DNA from 3 places in the Lysinibacillus sp. FSL K6-4013 genome. Region 2 is predicted to be linked to each of the others. Evidence: riboswitches for the same ligand, from Rfam matches in the RefSeq annotation. Region 2 holds a riboswitch; each other region holds the start of a gene.
The links. Region 2 has a riboswitch for cobalamin ahead of MHB39_RS20290 (iron chelate uptake ABC transporter family permease subunit). Riboswitches for the same ligand answer to the same signal wherever they lie in the genome.
Positions count from the first base shown of each region.

Region 1 (4,687 bases), 1.3 Mb from region 2:
CGTTATAAATAATTTTTCCAGCCTCCATCACAATCATTAGATCGGCCCATTCATAGGCGAGAGGAATGTCATGGGTTGCTAGTAAAATGGTTCTCTCACCATCTTCTAATTTGGCTAAGTATTGTAATACTTGTGTAGCATAATAATTATCAAGACCTGCTGTTGGTTCGTCTAACAAAAGGACTGAGGGCTCCATGGCTAAAACGCCTGCCATTGCTACTCGTTTTTTCTGACCTACGCTTAAAAAATGAATGGGCTTATCGAGCAAATCTTCCACTTCGGTTTGCGCAACGGCCCATGCTATTTTTTCTTCCGTTTTTTCAGGAGACCAGCCGAGATTCAATGGGCCAAATGCTATATCTTGCTTGACGGTCCCAGAAAAAAGCTGATGATCTGCATTTTGGAAAACAATGCCGACTTTTTGACGTAGCGCCTTTAAAGCTTTTCGATTATATTCGAGCCTGTTGCCTTCGAATAAAATTGTTCCAGTGGTAGGTTTCAAAATACCATTAAGATGCTGAAATAAAGTCGATTTTCCTGCGCCATTATGCCCGAGTATGGCAATTTTTTTACCTTTTGGAATGTGTAATGTTAGATCAGACAACGCCTTCGTACCATCCGCATAGGCATATGATAATTGATTGAGTTTAAAATAAAATGCTGTCATGTGAAATACCCTCCGTATACGATGAGGACTAGTAATATAGCTGCCATGCCTAGCCAATTTTTCTTGCTATAGGAGCCCATCTCTTGCCAATAGACGGCCTCGCCACCTCGTGATTGCATGGCATTGTTGAGCTCCCGACTATGTTGAAACATTTCCACAAATAATGCCGCAATGAGCATGGAGACAGAGCGTAACCATTGTATCGGTGAATGATAGCCGAGACGTGCTTGCTGCGCGAGATGTATATTTTGCATACTTGCTAAAAACATAAAAATAAAACGATAGGTTAGTTCGACGAGCTCAACCAATAAAGAGGGGAGTCGCCATTGTCGTAGCACATAACATATGCCTTGTACAGAAGTGGTTAGAATTAAAAAGTATAAACAACTAATACTGCCAAGGACTATAAAGAACAGCTGTTGTGCTGCTAACATACTTGCGTTCCCGATAAAGACAGTCCAATTGCTCCAGGTAAACGACCAAATATGGGCAGGGAGTGCATTCGTTGATGATGTAAAGGAAAGTAAAATAGAAACGAGGCTTGTTAATAAGAAAAAGCCAGGTAGCAATAATAATTTGAAATAGTATGTAAGCGGAATTTTTGCACCTACAATGATAAAAGCACTCATTACAAAAAATGTAATGAGTGAAAGTCGTTCATCTCTCATAATGAGCGTTATGAGAAGTAGTCCAAGTGAAAATATCATTTTTTCTAGCGGATGAACGGACGCTAGCTTATTCAGATAGGCATACTTATCAATGAGTAACATAATGGTTAACCTTCTTTGTGTTTGCCACGCATATAGCCGATGAAGTAGCCAATAAAGCCAGCTCCTATAGCTGCCTGTAGCACGAATAATAAGCTTTCGATTTCACCACTAGGTGGCTCCCATAGACTCTCAAACCATGGCTCATATTCCGCATTGATTTCACCAATAGCTGCTTCTGCCTCACCATCAGCACCACCAAATTCAGCACCTTTTTGTATGAACAAGGGAATAATGGCTAACAACACTACAATGGCTAACAGCAATAAATTTTTTTTCATCTTTAATGTGCCTCCTTTGTTGAGAAAACACGTAAAGTTTTTAATTCGCTAATATTGTATTTTTTCAAGAAATTCATCACAATGACGGTTAAAATGCCTTCACTCACGGCTAAAGGAATTTGAGTTAAGGCAAAAATACCTGCAAACTTTGTAAAGGATGCCATAAAGCCTCCAACCTCAGAAGGGAAGGCTAGTGCTAGTTGTACAGAAGTCACAACATATGTACCTAAATCACCAAGCATGGCTGCAAAGAATACGGCTAGTGAAAATGACAAGCCTATTTTTTGTGCTCCTTTAAAGACAAAGTAAGCAATAAAAGGACCTACAATAGCCATAGAAAAGGCGTTAGCCCCTAAAGTTGTGATTCCACCATGTGCTAATAATAAAGATTGGAATAATAAAACGATTGTTCCAATTACACTCATAGCTAGAGGGCCAAAGAGAACTGTTCCAAGACCTACACCGGTTGGATGAGAGCAGCTACCTGTAACAGAAGGGATTTTTAAGGCGGATAGCACAAAGGCAAAGGCACCTGAAAGTCCCAAAAGCATTTTTGTTTCAGGATTTTCTTCAATGGTTTTTCGAATAGAACGCAATCCTAAAATGATAAAAGGAATAGAGATGACCCACCAAAAAATAGCCCATTCGATTGGTAAAAAACCTTCCATGATATGCATGGCAAAGGCACGTTTTGGCACGATTAAAAAGGCCAGTAAAAAATAACTAAGTTTCCACCAAGAAAATTTCAAAAGTTTTCCTCCTAACTAATTTATAGATTTTTAGAATATTGCGTGCGTAATTAAAAAAAGCACTTCTCCAGTGGTGGAAAAGTGCATAGCTAAAAAAGCAAATAACATTCTCATCTGCTAAGCCGCACACCTATCCTCGTAGGTTGAAACGATCACTTATTTTTCGGCAGGTCTCCTGGCTCTAGTTCAATGCTTTATAGGTCTTCCCATCCGTTGGACAGTGACATTTCTATAAAGCTCCCTATTACAGTGGCGGGACCGCGCCGGACTCAAACCGGCTTCCCTTTTAAGCAAAATGACAAGCATTTTACACCGAAAAACATTCAAATTGTGAGATTTCACGACAAAGTGTAACATGAATTTCCATAAATATGCTATACCTTTTATAAATTTTTTTAATTAAAGGTCAATGATGAATATTCTGATAATATTTCATGTGCTAATTATGTAGATTGTATAAATTTTATACCCTAGTCCACCTCATAATTGATAAATTTGTCATAAATTTTTAAAGAAATATTGAAATTTTAAAATAATAAGATATGATAAAGACAGTTTTCTATTTAAAATTCTAATAAAAATTTCATATAAAACGTCAATAAGTGCTCGAATAGCTCGAGATAATAGGGAAATTGGTGAAAATCCAATACAGCCCCCGCTACTGTAATAGCTGATGAAATCGCAAAGCCACTGGCAAACTTGGGAAGGCGCGAAAGTAAAATGAAGCTTAAGTCAGGAAACCTGCTTATTTGATTGTGCATGCAAACTTTTCGGAGGGAGAAGTTGAAGCGAAAGCGAGTACCTGTATTTTATTCTATTCGTTTTTATTTGGCTTCTACAAAACCTTTACTCTTCGTTCTAGAGTAAAGGTTTTTCTTTTTCCAAAAAGCAAATGAGGGGAGACAGAAAATGACAACTTGGAATTTAGAGGGGATGAAAACACATCTCTTTATTTGCAATGGCAGTAGCTGTATGAAAAAGGATGGTGAGGAAATTACCTTAGCCATTCGAGATGAAATACAACGGCAAGCACTCGATCAAGAAATACATACGACAAGAACGCGCTGTAATGGACGATGCAAGGATGCTTGTGTGGTAATAGCCTACCCCCAGGGGAATTGGTATCGTGTGCCATCAACAGAGCATGCTAGAACACTAGTACAAGATTTACATCATGAATCCTTATACAACGAACATGTCTTTACACTTCGTGAAGGTACATTACAGCGTACTGCTCAAACAACTGCCATTAAAGGGATCGAAAAGGTGAAAGAGGGGTAACAACATGGCGCAAAAAGGAAAAATTTTCGTAGTAGGCTTTGGACCTGGAGATTTTAAGCATATTACGACACGTGCAGTAGAGGCACTACAACAAAGTGAGATGATTATAGGCTACAAAACCTATGTAGAGCTGATTCAAGATTTAGTAAGTGCAAAATCAATTGTTAGTACAGGCATGACAGAAGAAGTGTCGCGTGCACAGGAAGCCGTTCGTCAAGCAGAGGCAGGGAGCATCGTATCGGTGATTTCGAGTGGTGATGCAGGTGTCTATGGCATGGCGGGATTAGTATATGAGGTGTTAATTGAGCTAGGCTGGACAGAAGCAACAGGAATTGAGGTAGAAATTGTTCCTGGTATTTCTGCGATTAATTCATGCGCTAGTATACTTGGTGCACCCATTATGCACGATGCTTGTACAATCAGTTTAAGTGACCATCTAACACCTTGGAATTTGATTGCAAAGCGTGTCGAGGCAGCTGCAATGGCGGATTTTGTCATTGCTTTATACAATCCTAAAAGTGGGCGTCGAACAAGACAAATTGTCGAGGCTCAGCGAATTCTCTTAGAATATCGTTCGCCAGACACACCAGTAGGGCTTGTGAAAAGTGCCTATCGGGAACGTCAAGAAGTGACCATGACAACACTAGCAGAAATGCTAGAACATGATATTGGTATGCTGACAACTGTCATTATCGGGAATTCATCAACATTTTTCTATGACAATAAGATGATTACGCCCCGCGGTTACCAGCGTAAATATACCCTGGGTGAAGAAAAACAGCCATTACGTCCACATCAACGTTTACGCGAAGAAAATGAACCTTGGGCAATGAACCAAGAGACAGGGACAGCGCGAAATGACTTTACGGCTGACCCTAATGCAGGGCGTTTTAATAAACCCAGTATAGCCGCTACGCCAAAGCCGAAAAAAACAGCACTTGA
Region 1 covers NZ_CP152031.1:2,835,616-2,840,302, reverse strand. The annotation lists gene MHB39_RS14105 (ATP-binding cassette domain-containing protein) at 1-667, opposite strand, end outside; gene cbiQ (cobalt ECF transporter T component CbiQ) at 664-1,437, opposite strand; gene MHB39_RS14095 (energy-coupling factor ABC transporter substrate-binding protein) at 1,443-1,715, opposite strand; gene MHB39_RS14090 (energy-coupling factor ABC transporter permease) at 1,718-2,464, opposite strand; cobalamin riboswitch at 2,612-2,796, opposite strand; cobalamin riboswitch at 3,048-3,228, shown strand; gene MHB39_RS14085 ((2Fe-2S) ferredoxin domain-containing protein) at 3,374-3,745, shown strand; gene cobJ (precorrin-3B C(17)-methyltransferase) at 3,750-4,687, shown strand, end outside.
Region 1: it holds a riboswitch for cobalamin, as region 2 does, so the genes downstream of both, MHB39_RS14090 (energy-coupling factor ABC transporter permease) here and MHB39_RS20290 (iron chelate uptake ABC transporter family permease subunit) in region 2, are expected to answer to the same signal.

Region 2 (4,687 bases):
TCAATTAATTCTTCATGAATTACCCACTCATGCTTTTCTATTCGCTTTCCACCAGATGTAGGCTCATAGGAAATAACATAGGCAGTTGTATTATAGGCACCTACTATTGTTGCTTCGGCCCCTTTCATACCTTCCATATGTCCATCTGTAATTATGGCTGTGCTCCCTACAGGAAATTTCGGATTCTCAGCTTTTTTTAATGTTACGGGTACTTCGCCAGAACTTGAATGATTCATTGTAGAATGATCCATTTTTTCAGCAGCTTCATTAGAAGTGGATGCAGGTTTTGTTTGCTCCTCAGTGCAAGCCGATAAACTAATTAGAGCGACTACTGATAATAGTCCGACTGACCATCTTTTATTGAATTTCATATGATATCCTCCTCACTCTTTGCTCCTAATGTAGCAAATAAATGTGCAGAAACGATGGATATGATCTATGAAAAACATCTGGCACAAATAGGTGAGAAGATATGCTATTGAATGGGCATGATCTTCAATGTTTTTTGTAATCTATAGGCGAAGACACCAGCAAAAATAGCTAAAATAATATCTTTTGGTAGAGGAGGAATCATCCAAAGCCAAGCGAGCTTATATGAAAAATTCTCTGGTGCACTTGCCCAAAGCTTGTATGCAAAAAACATCCAATTTGTTCCTATCAAATAATTTATCGCTGTTGCTACCAAAGCAGCTACGATAAAGCTTTTCTTTGTACCGCTTCGTTCAACAATCAACCCTGCAACAAATGCCGCTAAAATAAATGTAATTATAAACCCAAAGGTTGGGCTTAAAATTTGGCCAATTCCACCACCGAAACGAGCAAAGACAGGAGCTCCTGCCAATCCTACGCACATATAAATTGTACAGGCGAGCGCACCTTTTCTACTACCAAGAATAAGTCCTGCTAAAATCGCAAAAAAGGTTTGAAGCGTAATGGGGACACCACCAACTACCATAAAAGGTGCAAAGGACGTGATATTAGCACCCACCATCATTAGCGTTGAAAATAATCCAATATAGGTAATGTCAACAGTTCTTAACTTATGATGACTATGTTGCGTAACGGTTGCCATGAAGTTCACCTCGTTTTATAAGTTATTACTGTTAGTGTAAAAGACGAAAGCATTTGTGTCAACTTTATAATTCGTATAAGTTAACTCAATTGCTTGAAGTAGACTATCTATCTATAAAAATGTATGATAGAATCGTCACAATTTTATAACTTCAAATACTATTGGTGTGATATTTTTGAATATCACTTAAAAGGGAAGTCGGTGGAAGTCCGACGCTGTCCCGCAACTGTAACGAGGAATCCTATAATATGATTTGCCACTGTTTAAGAATGGGAAGGCAATTATAGGATAGTGAATCGAAGCCAGGAGACCTGCCATTTAGTAATACCTGTAATGCCCACGAGGATGCAAGCAATTACGGACAATAGCTGGATATTTTTCTGACTTTGTTTAATCTAGGGTATTTCTATGCGCACTTTCGCATGGGATACCTTTTTTTATTGCTTCATTCATCAATATTCAGTAGGAGATTAAAACAGATGAATAAAAAATTTATGTTATTTTCCTTCGTACTTTTCATGGTTTTAATTGTTTCAATGACCTTTGCTGTAATGGTTGGCTCAGTTTCAGTTACACCGTTATATGTCTGGAAAGTGATTCTTTCTAAAATACCTTTTATACAAAATGCGATTGAGCAAGATTGGAGTCGCTCTCAGGAAATCATCATCTGGCAAATAAGAGCACCTCGTGTTTTGCTAGCTGCTATAGTAGGAGCGGGGTTAGCCATTGCAGGCGCAGCCATTCAGGCACTTGTACGTAATTCCATAGCAGACCCGTATATTCTAGGGATTTCTTCAGGTGCAGCTGTCGGAGCTACTTCTGTGATTATTTTAGGAGCCTTTTCATTTTTAGGTATTTACGCTCTTTCAGTATCCGCATTCCTTGGTTCATTACTTGCCATAGTACTTGTTTTTTTCTTATCACGTGTTGGGGGACGTGTCTCTATTTTCCGCTTGCTATTGGCAGGCATGGCTGTGTCCTTTATCTTAACGGCTATCTCTAATTTTATTTTAATGATGTCAAAGCAAGAAGGAGCCTTAAAGGCTGTTATGTTTTGGATGCTAGGTAGTTTAGCTGGAGCCAAATGGAATAATATTGTGATTCCAGCTTTCGTATTCTTTGTTGTTTTTGGGCTACTGTGGCTACATTATCGCAATTTAAATTTATTATTACTGGGAGAAGAAGCGGCAGTGACATTAGGCGTTAATCTTCAGCAATTCCGTATTCAGTTAATACTACTAGTATCTCTATTAACAGGTGTGCTTGTCGCAGTTAGTGGTTCTATAGGTTTTGTGGGATTGATTATTCCGCATATTGTGCGATTAATTGTGGGCTCAAATTATAAATACGTGATACCTATTAGTGCTTTAATAGGTGGAATATTCTTAGTGTGGGCAGATGCCTTTGCTCGAATCATCATTGCTCCCCAGGAAATGCCAATTGGTATTATTACAGCTTTTTGTGGAGGACCATTTTTCATTTGGCTTCTCCGTCGTAACAACTATTCATTCGGTGAAGGAGATTAATTTCAATGACATTAGAAGCGAAACAAGTATCATTCTCCATTTACGATCAGCGTATACTACATGATGTAAGCATTCAAATAAAAGAAAAGCAATTTGTTGGATTAATAGGTCCTAATGGGAGCGGAAAATCAACATTGTTAAAAAATATGTATCGTCTGCTAAAACCTGAAAGCGGTAAAGTAGTATTAAATGAGCAAGATATATTAAAGCAATCAAGTAAAGCTATTGCGAAAAATTTGGCTGTTGTAAGCCAAGAGACACCCGTATTATTTGATTTCACTGTGCATGATTTAGTCAGTATGGGAAGAACGCCACATAAAAAGCTATTAGAGCTTGATCAAGAGAAAGATTTTCAAATTGTTAAAGATGCTCTAAGGCAAACGGGCATATCGCATTTAGAGAAACGAAGCTTTAGTTCGCTTTCTGGTGGCGAGAAAAAGCGTGTCATGGTTGCAAGAGCACTTGCTCAACAAGCACAGGTATTAATATTAGATGAGCCAACGAATCATTTAGATATTCAACATCAACTTCAACTTATGGATTTAATTCAGACCTTGCATTTAACCGTCGTAGCTGCTTTACATGATTTGAATATTGCTGCTATGTATTGCGATCAAATTTACGTTTTACAGCAAGGGCGAATCGTTTGTCATGGTACCCCAGAGGAAGTGCTTACGCCAACAGTGCTGCAAGATGTATTTGGTGTTTTTGCGGATATTCAAACACATCCAATGACAGGGAAGCCGTATCTTACATATGTTCCTGAACAATTCACGAAAAAGTTTAGCTAAATATAGAAAAGCAAGATCTTCTATTAAATACATAAAACATCCTTTAAGGAGTGACTGTATGCAAATAGCTTTTACGAAAATGCATGGTACTGGCAACAGCTATATCTATCTTGATCTTTTCCAATATGATTATAAGGAAGAGATCTTTAGTGAATTGGCTCAAAAAATAGCCAATGTTCATACAGGTATAGGCTCAGATGGGTTAATTATTATCCAGCCATCCAACACTGCTGACTGTGGTATGCGTATTTTTAATAAAGATGGCTCTGAGGCGACAAATTGCGGTAACGGTCTTCGCTGTGTTGCTAAGTATATCTTTGACCGTCATATTGTGCGACAAGAGCAGCTTACGATTGAAACGAAATCGGGTATTATGCTGGCACAGGTAGTGGTGCAAGATGATAGCGTAATAGAAGTGATTGTCGATATGGGCAAACCTCTTTTATTGCGCAAAGACATTCCGATGTTAGGAAACCCAAATGAGCTTGTCATCAATGAGATATTTCCTTTACCCCAACAATCTCTTTTGGTAACTGCTTTGTTTTTGGGCAATCCGAATACTGTAGTTTTTGTGAATGCGATCGAGCAAGCATCATTAAGAACATTAGGCGGTATTATAGCAAACGATATGAGATTTCCTTATCGTTGCAATGTTGAGTTTGTAGAGGTTGTTCATGAGAAGGCATTAAAATGCTGCGTTTGGGAACGAGGTTCGGGTATAACAGAGGCATGTGGAACAGGTGCTTGTGCAGCGGTAGTGGCTGCTATATTAAATGGTTTTTGTCAGAAGGGAGAAGAGATAGTAGTCCAACTTAGTGGTGGTGACTTAGTCATACGATGGGCTGACAATGACCATATCTGGATGCGTGGTCCTGCAGAATTTATTGCGGATGGAATTTATGAGTTTTTATCTTAATTACGCCAATACTTTTTCGCAATGCTATATTAAATTAAAGGACGCCACTCTGAAATCTGAGGCGTCCTTTATTGTAGAACCATTAAGATATTGCTTTTAAGCCTGCTACACCTATGATAATCGCTAGGATACTGATAATACGTGATAGATTTTTGGATTCCCCAAAGAAAATGATATTTACAAGTACAGCTCCAACAGTACCAATTCCTACCCAAACAACATAGGCAATACTTAACTGTAAATAGTTGAAGGATGCATATAAAAGGGCAAAGGACACACCAAAACCACCAATATATAAAATTAAATTTCGTAATGTTTTATGCTGACTATAAAAGCGTAAGCCGATTACACCTATAATTTCAGACAATGCAGCTAAGATAAT
Region 2 covers NZ_CP152031.1:4,091,876-4,096,562, reverse strand. The annotation lists gene MHB39_RS20300 (YdhK family protein) at 1-371, opposite strand, end outside; gene MHB39_RS20295 (biotin transporter BioY) at 476-1,072, opposite strand; cobalamin riboswitch at 1,218-1,406, shown strand; gene MHB39_RS20290 (iron chelate uptake ABC transporter family permease subunit) at 1,552-2,598, shown strand; gene MHB39_RS20285 (heme ABC transporter ATP-binding protein) at 2,604-3,389, shown strand; gene dapF (diaminopimelate epimerase) at 3,448-4,305, shown strand; gene MHB39_RS20275 (SMR family transporter) at 4,388-4,687, opposite strand, start outside.

Region 3 (4,687 bases), 1.7 Mb from region 2:
ATGTCAGATCGCATCCTAGTGATGCAGCATGGTCAGCTCGTGGAGGAGATTGGGAAGGATGGAGCCTATCAGCATCCCGCTTCACAAGAATTATACAATGCTATTTTGCCATCACACCCGCGAGAAAGAAAAAATAAGGATAGACCAAATTAAACAGAAACTCCATTTTGAATTTTTCAAAATGGGGTTTTCTTAATTATTAAAGCATTTTAGAAATAAAATTAATAATATCAATCATAAAATTAACTTTATTTATATTTTGATTCAAATAATTAATTTTTATTATTTACTTCTTTAAATTCTTTGTTATATAATCAACTTAACTTAAAGGAAGGAGTTCACTATGGCTTATCAAGTAATCACAAATTGCCCTGTCTGCAGTAAAACTTTGAAAATTACCAAGTTACAGTGTTCTCATTGTCACACGACGATTGAAAATGAATTTGAATTATCTAAGCTCGCATCTTTATCAAAGGATCAGCTTCATTTTGTGGAAGTATTTTTAACTTGTCGAGGAAACATTAAAGAGGTTGAAAAGGAACTGGGGGTTTCGTATCCAACAGTTCGTGGCAAGCTAAACGACATTATTTCATCCCTTGGCTATGCTCAAAAGAAGAAAAATGAAGTAGACGAGAAAAAAATTGTAAGCATGTTGGAAAATGGCGAAATCACAACGGATGAAGCCATAAAGCTCTTAAAAGACGAATAGGGAGGAATGGACCATGAAAGAGGAAATTACGAAAGTGTTAACCATGATTCAAGAGGGGAAAATTGATGCGGATAAAGGTTCAGAGCTGATTCAAGTGTTACAACAGAAAGAAGAATCAGGAAACAAATTTGTGGAAAAAACAAAGTATTTAGATAAAACATTAAAGGTCCGTGTTGTATCCACCGAAAATGATAATGTCACGGTGAATTTGCCGATTAAACTTGTCAAAGCCGTACTCATGGCTGGACACAGCATCGCAGCGAGTATTCCACAATCGGAAAAATACGTGAAAGATATCGACATCAATCTTCTTCTTGAAGCGATCGAAAATGAACTAGATGGACAAATTGTAGATATAAAATCGGCAAACGGAGATACCGTTGCAGTCTTCATTGAATAGAGGCGACGAATGATGCATGTAAAAGTGAAAGCAAAAGACGTTCGCTTTACTGTCCCTGTTCCCTATGCTGTGCTAACCATTGTCCTCTCCATTTTAACTTCCAAATGGATTCAGCAACAAGTCAATAAGTGGACAAAGGCATACTTCAATCGAAAGAAAATAGACTTTACCTTTCCGCTCATCGACAAAGAAATGCTCAAGCCGATTATCAAGGAACTACAAAATTATAAAGGGCTCGTGCTAGTCGATGTCAAAGCTCAAGACGGTACTGAGGTTAAGGTTAGACTATAATACCCAAGAAAGAATGATTAGAGCATGTTTGAATAAAAAGCATGCTCTTTGTTATTTAAAGAATATCCTTTGCAAAAGAACTACCGAAATCCCACAATGTATCTTCCAGATTGTTTAATAGCAGTTTCGTTCTTTTCTCAAGTTGATCTGGTAGCTCATTTTTACTGAAATAGGTAAGTTTCAAGCTCTCATCATCCTTTATCTCCAATATACCCCTTACATTTTTCGCAATATAAAGATGAATAACTGTATAGACCTCATCCCCATTTGGATATCGGAAATAATAATCTGGCCCTGAAAAAACACCCACCAAGTCAAATTCATTCGCTACAAGTCCTGTTTCTTCATGAAGCTCACGAGCAGCAGCTTCCTCTAACGTTTCGTTTAGTTCCAATGCACCGCCAGGTAATCCCCAATCCAACGTATCTGATCGATGTTGAAAGAGAATTTGCTTGTCATCGTTAACCACAAGAATGGTCGCCCCAATACTGATAATTGGTCTACTACCAATGTATTTCCTTAACTCTGTAATATATCCCATATTGGTCCCTCCTATAGATCATAAATAACGATTCGCCTTTCTTCCTTTAAAAACCTCTATTTCCCTTGTAATGCTTAAAATTGGATGTATTGGGATAGATGCACAATCTTTTTTTGTACAAAATATTGCTAAAAAACGCAGAATAGTTCATCAAAGATGAAAAATAGCTTTTTATAATCAGTCTTTTCTGAATTTTACCTATATTGATTGTTTTGAAAACTCTATGTTAAGGTAAAAAGACAAATTGAATATGCTAAATTTTGGTGGTTCAAATGGGAGTTGATTCTATTTGATTAAAAGGGAAGTTGGTGAGAGTCCAACACTGTCCCGCAACTGTATTTAGTAGCTCGAAAACAAAGCCACTGTTTTGTTTGTCAAAATGGGAAGGTGTTATGAGAGCGTTGATCATAAGTCAGGAGACCTGCCACGAAAAAAAGCATCAATTGACCTACGAGGATAGGGAGGTGTTAGCTACTGCATGATTGTGAATTCATGTAAATTCACTGTTTTTTTGGTCTGTCATGCTTTTGTAGATTAACAACTTCTAGAAAGGGATAGGAGTTGTTTTTTTGTTGTTCTGTCGTGTTTGAATGGTAACGCTTACAAGAATAATTAAACAAAGGGGCTGTCATTAAATGGAGTTAAATTATTCACCAGGTCTTGATGGAATCATTGCCGCTGAAACAAAGCTATCTTTTTTAGACACTGTAGGAAGTCAAATAGTTATTCGTGGCTATGACTTGATTGAATTATCTCAGCGATATTCGTATTTAGATATTGTTTACTTATTGCTGCATGGAGAAATACCAACTACCGAGCAACAGGCTGATCTACAGGACAAATTGAAAGCTCATTATCAGGTTCCACAAGAGCTATTTCAAATTTTTAAGCTATTGCCCAATGAAACACATGCGATGGATGGGCTTAGAACAGGAATTTCCGTTTTAGCAGGCTTTGATCAGCACATCAATGATCGTTCGACTGAAATGAATTTATCGCGAGCATATAGACTTTTAGGTGGTATGCCCAACATCGTAGCAAATAGCTATCGTGTATTAAATGGACAAGAAGCTGTCGAGCCGGATAGTCAACTTTCCTATAGTGCCAATTTTTATTACATGATTACGGGCAGAAAGCCAACTGCGCTAGAAGAAGAAATTTTTGATCAGTCACTCGTTTTATATAGTGAGCATGAGATGCCAAATTCAACATTTGCGGCTCGTGTCATTGCTTCTACACAATCTGATTTGTATGGCGCTTTAACGGGAGCTGTCGCATCGTTGAAAGGGAATTTACATGGAGGGGCTAACGAGGCAGTCATGTACATGCTTCTTGAAGCCAAAACAGTAGAAGGCTTTGAAGCATTATTGAAAAACAAGCTACAAAATAAAGAAAAGATTATGGGCTTTGGGCACCGTGTCTATATGAAAAAGATGGACCCAAGAGCGCAAATTATGAAAGAAGCCTTGCATAAATTATGTTTAGAGCAAGGGGATGATCGCTTATATCACATGTGTGAAGCTGGTGAAAAAGTGATGGTACAGGAGAAAGGGTTGTATCCAAATTTAGATTATTATGCAGCACCCGTGTACTACATGCTTGGTTTGCCGATTGAAATCTATACGCCAATCTTCTTTGGCTCACGAACAATTGGCTTATGTGCCCATGTGATTGAGCAGCATGACAATAATCGATTATTTAGACCTCGTGTCAATTATATTGGCGAGCGTCATAACCTTGAAGAATTGTCGGTATAATCAAGTTTTAACAACTCGCCATAAAGCTAATGGGCATTCTGACCAATGCCCATCAGCATACTAGTATATCAAACTTAAGCCTTGAAAGGAAGATATAGATGATTAAAACAAATGACATAACGAAGACAGATCAATTACTTACAGATATTGCGGATTATGTACTAAATACAAAGATTACAAGTGAAGAGGCGTACGAAACGGCACGCTATGTTCTATTGGATACTTTAGGCTGTGGCATTTTGGCCTTACAATATCCTGAATGCACGAAGCTTCTTGGTCCAGTAGTACCAGGCACAGTCGTTCCTAATGGTACACGTGTTCCTGGAACTTCCTATGTTCTTGATCCAGTAAAAGGCGCTTTTAATATCGGGTGTATGATTCGTTGGTTAGATTACAACGATACTTGGCTTGCGGCTGAATGGGGGCATCCATCTGATAATTTAGGTGGCATATTAGCTGTGGCAGATTATTTAAGTCGCGTGCGTGTGGCAGAGGGTAAGGCGCCTCTTAAAGTGAAAGATGTTTTAGAAATGATGATTCAAGCACATGAAATACAAGGGATTTTAGCACTAGAAAATAGCTTAAATCGTGTTGGGCTAGATCATGTTCTGTTTGTCAAAATTGCAACAACAGCTGTTGTGACAAAGGCATTAGGAGGCACGCATCAGGAAATTGTCAATGCATTGTCCAATGCCTGGATTGATAATTCAAGCCTACGAACATATCGCCATGCACCGAATACAGGTTCTAGAAAATCATGGGCTGCTGGTGATGCAACAAGTAGAGCAGTGCAATTAGCGATGATGGCTGTGAAAGGCGAAATGGGCTACGCAACGGCCTTATCTGCACCAGGATGGGGATTCCAAGACGTTCTCTTTAATAAACAAGAATTAAAGCTTGCTAGACCACTGACATCTTATGTGATGGAAAATGTACTATTCAAGGTTTCTTATCCAGCTGAATTCCATGCACAAACAGCTGCTGAATGT
Region 3 covers NZ_CP152031.1:2,374,762-2,379,448, forward strand. The annotation lists gene MHB39_RS11730 (ATP-binding cassette domain-containing protein) at 1-153, shown strand, start outside; gene MHB39_RS11735 (DUF2089 domain-containing protein) at 344-709, shown strand; gene MHB39_RS11740 (hypothetical protein) at 723-1,109, shown strand; gene MHB39_RS11745 (hypothetical protein) at 1,119-1,400, shown strand; gene MHB39_RS11750 (NUDIX hydrolase) at 1,456-1,941, opposite strand; cobalamin riboswitch at 2,189-2,385, shown strand; gene mmgD (citrate synthase) at 2,577-3,698, shown strand; gene prpD (2-methylcitrate dehydratase) at 3,797-4,687, shown strand, end outside.
Region 3: it holds a riboswitch for cobalamin, as region 2 does, so the genes downstream of both, mmgD (citrate synthase) here and MHB39_RS20290 (iron chelate uptake ABC transporter family permease subunit) in region 2, are expected to answer to the same signal.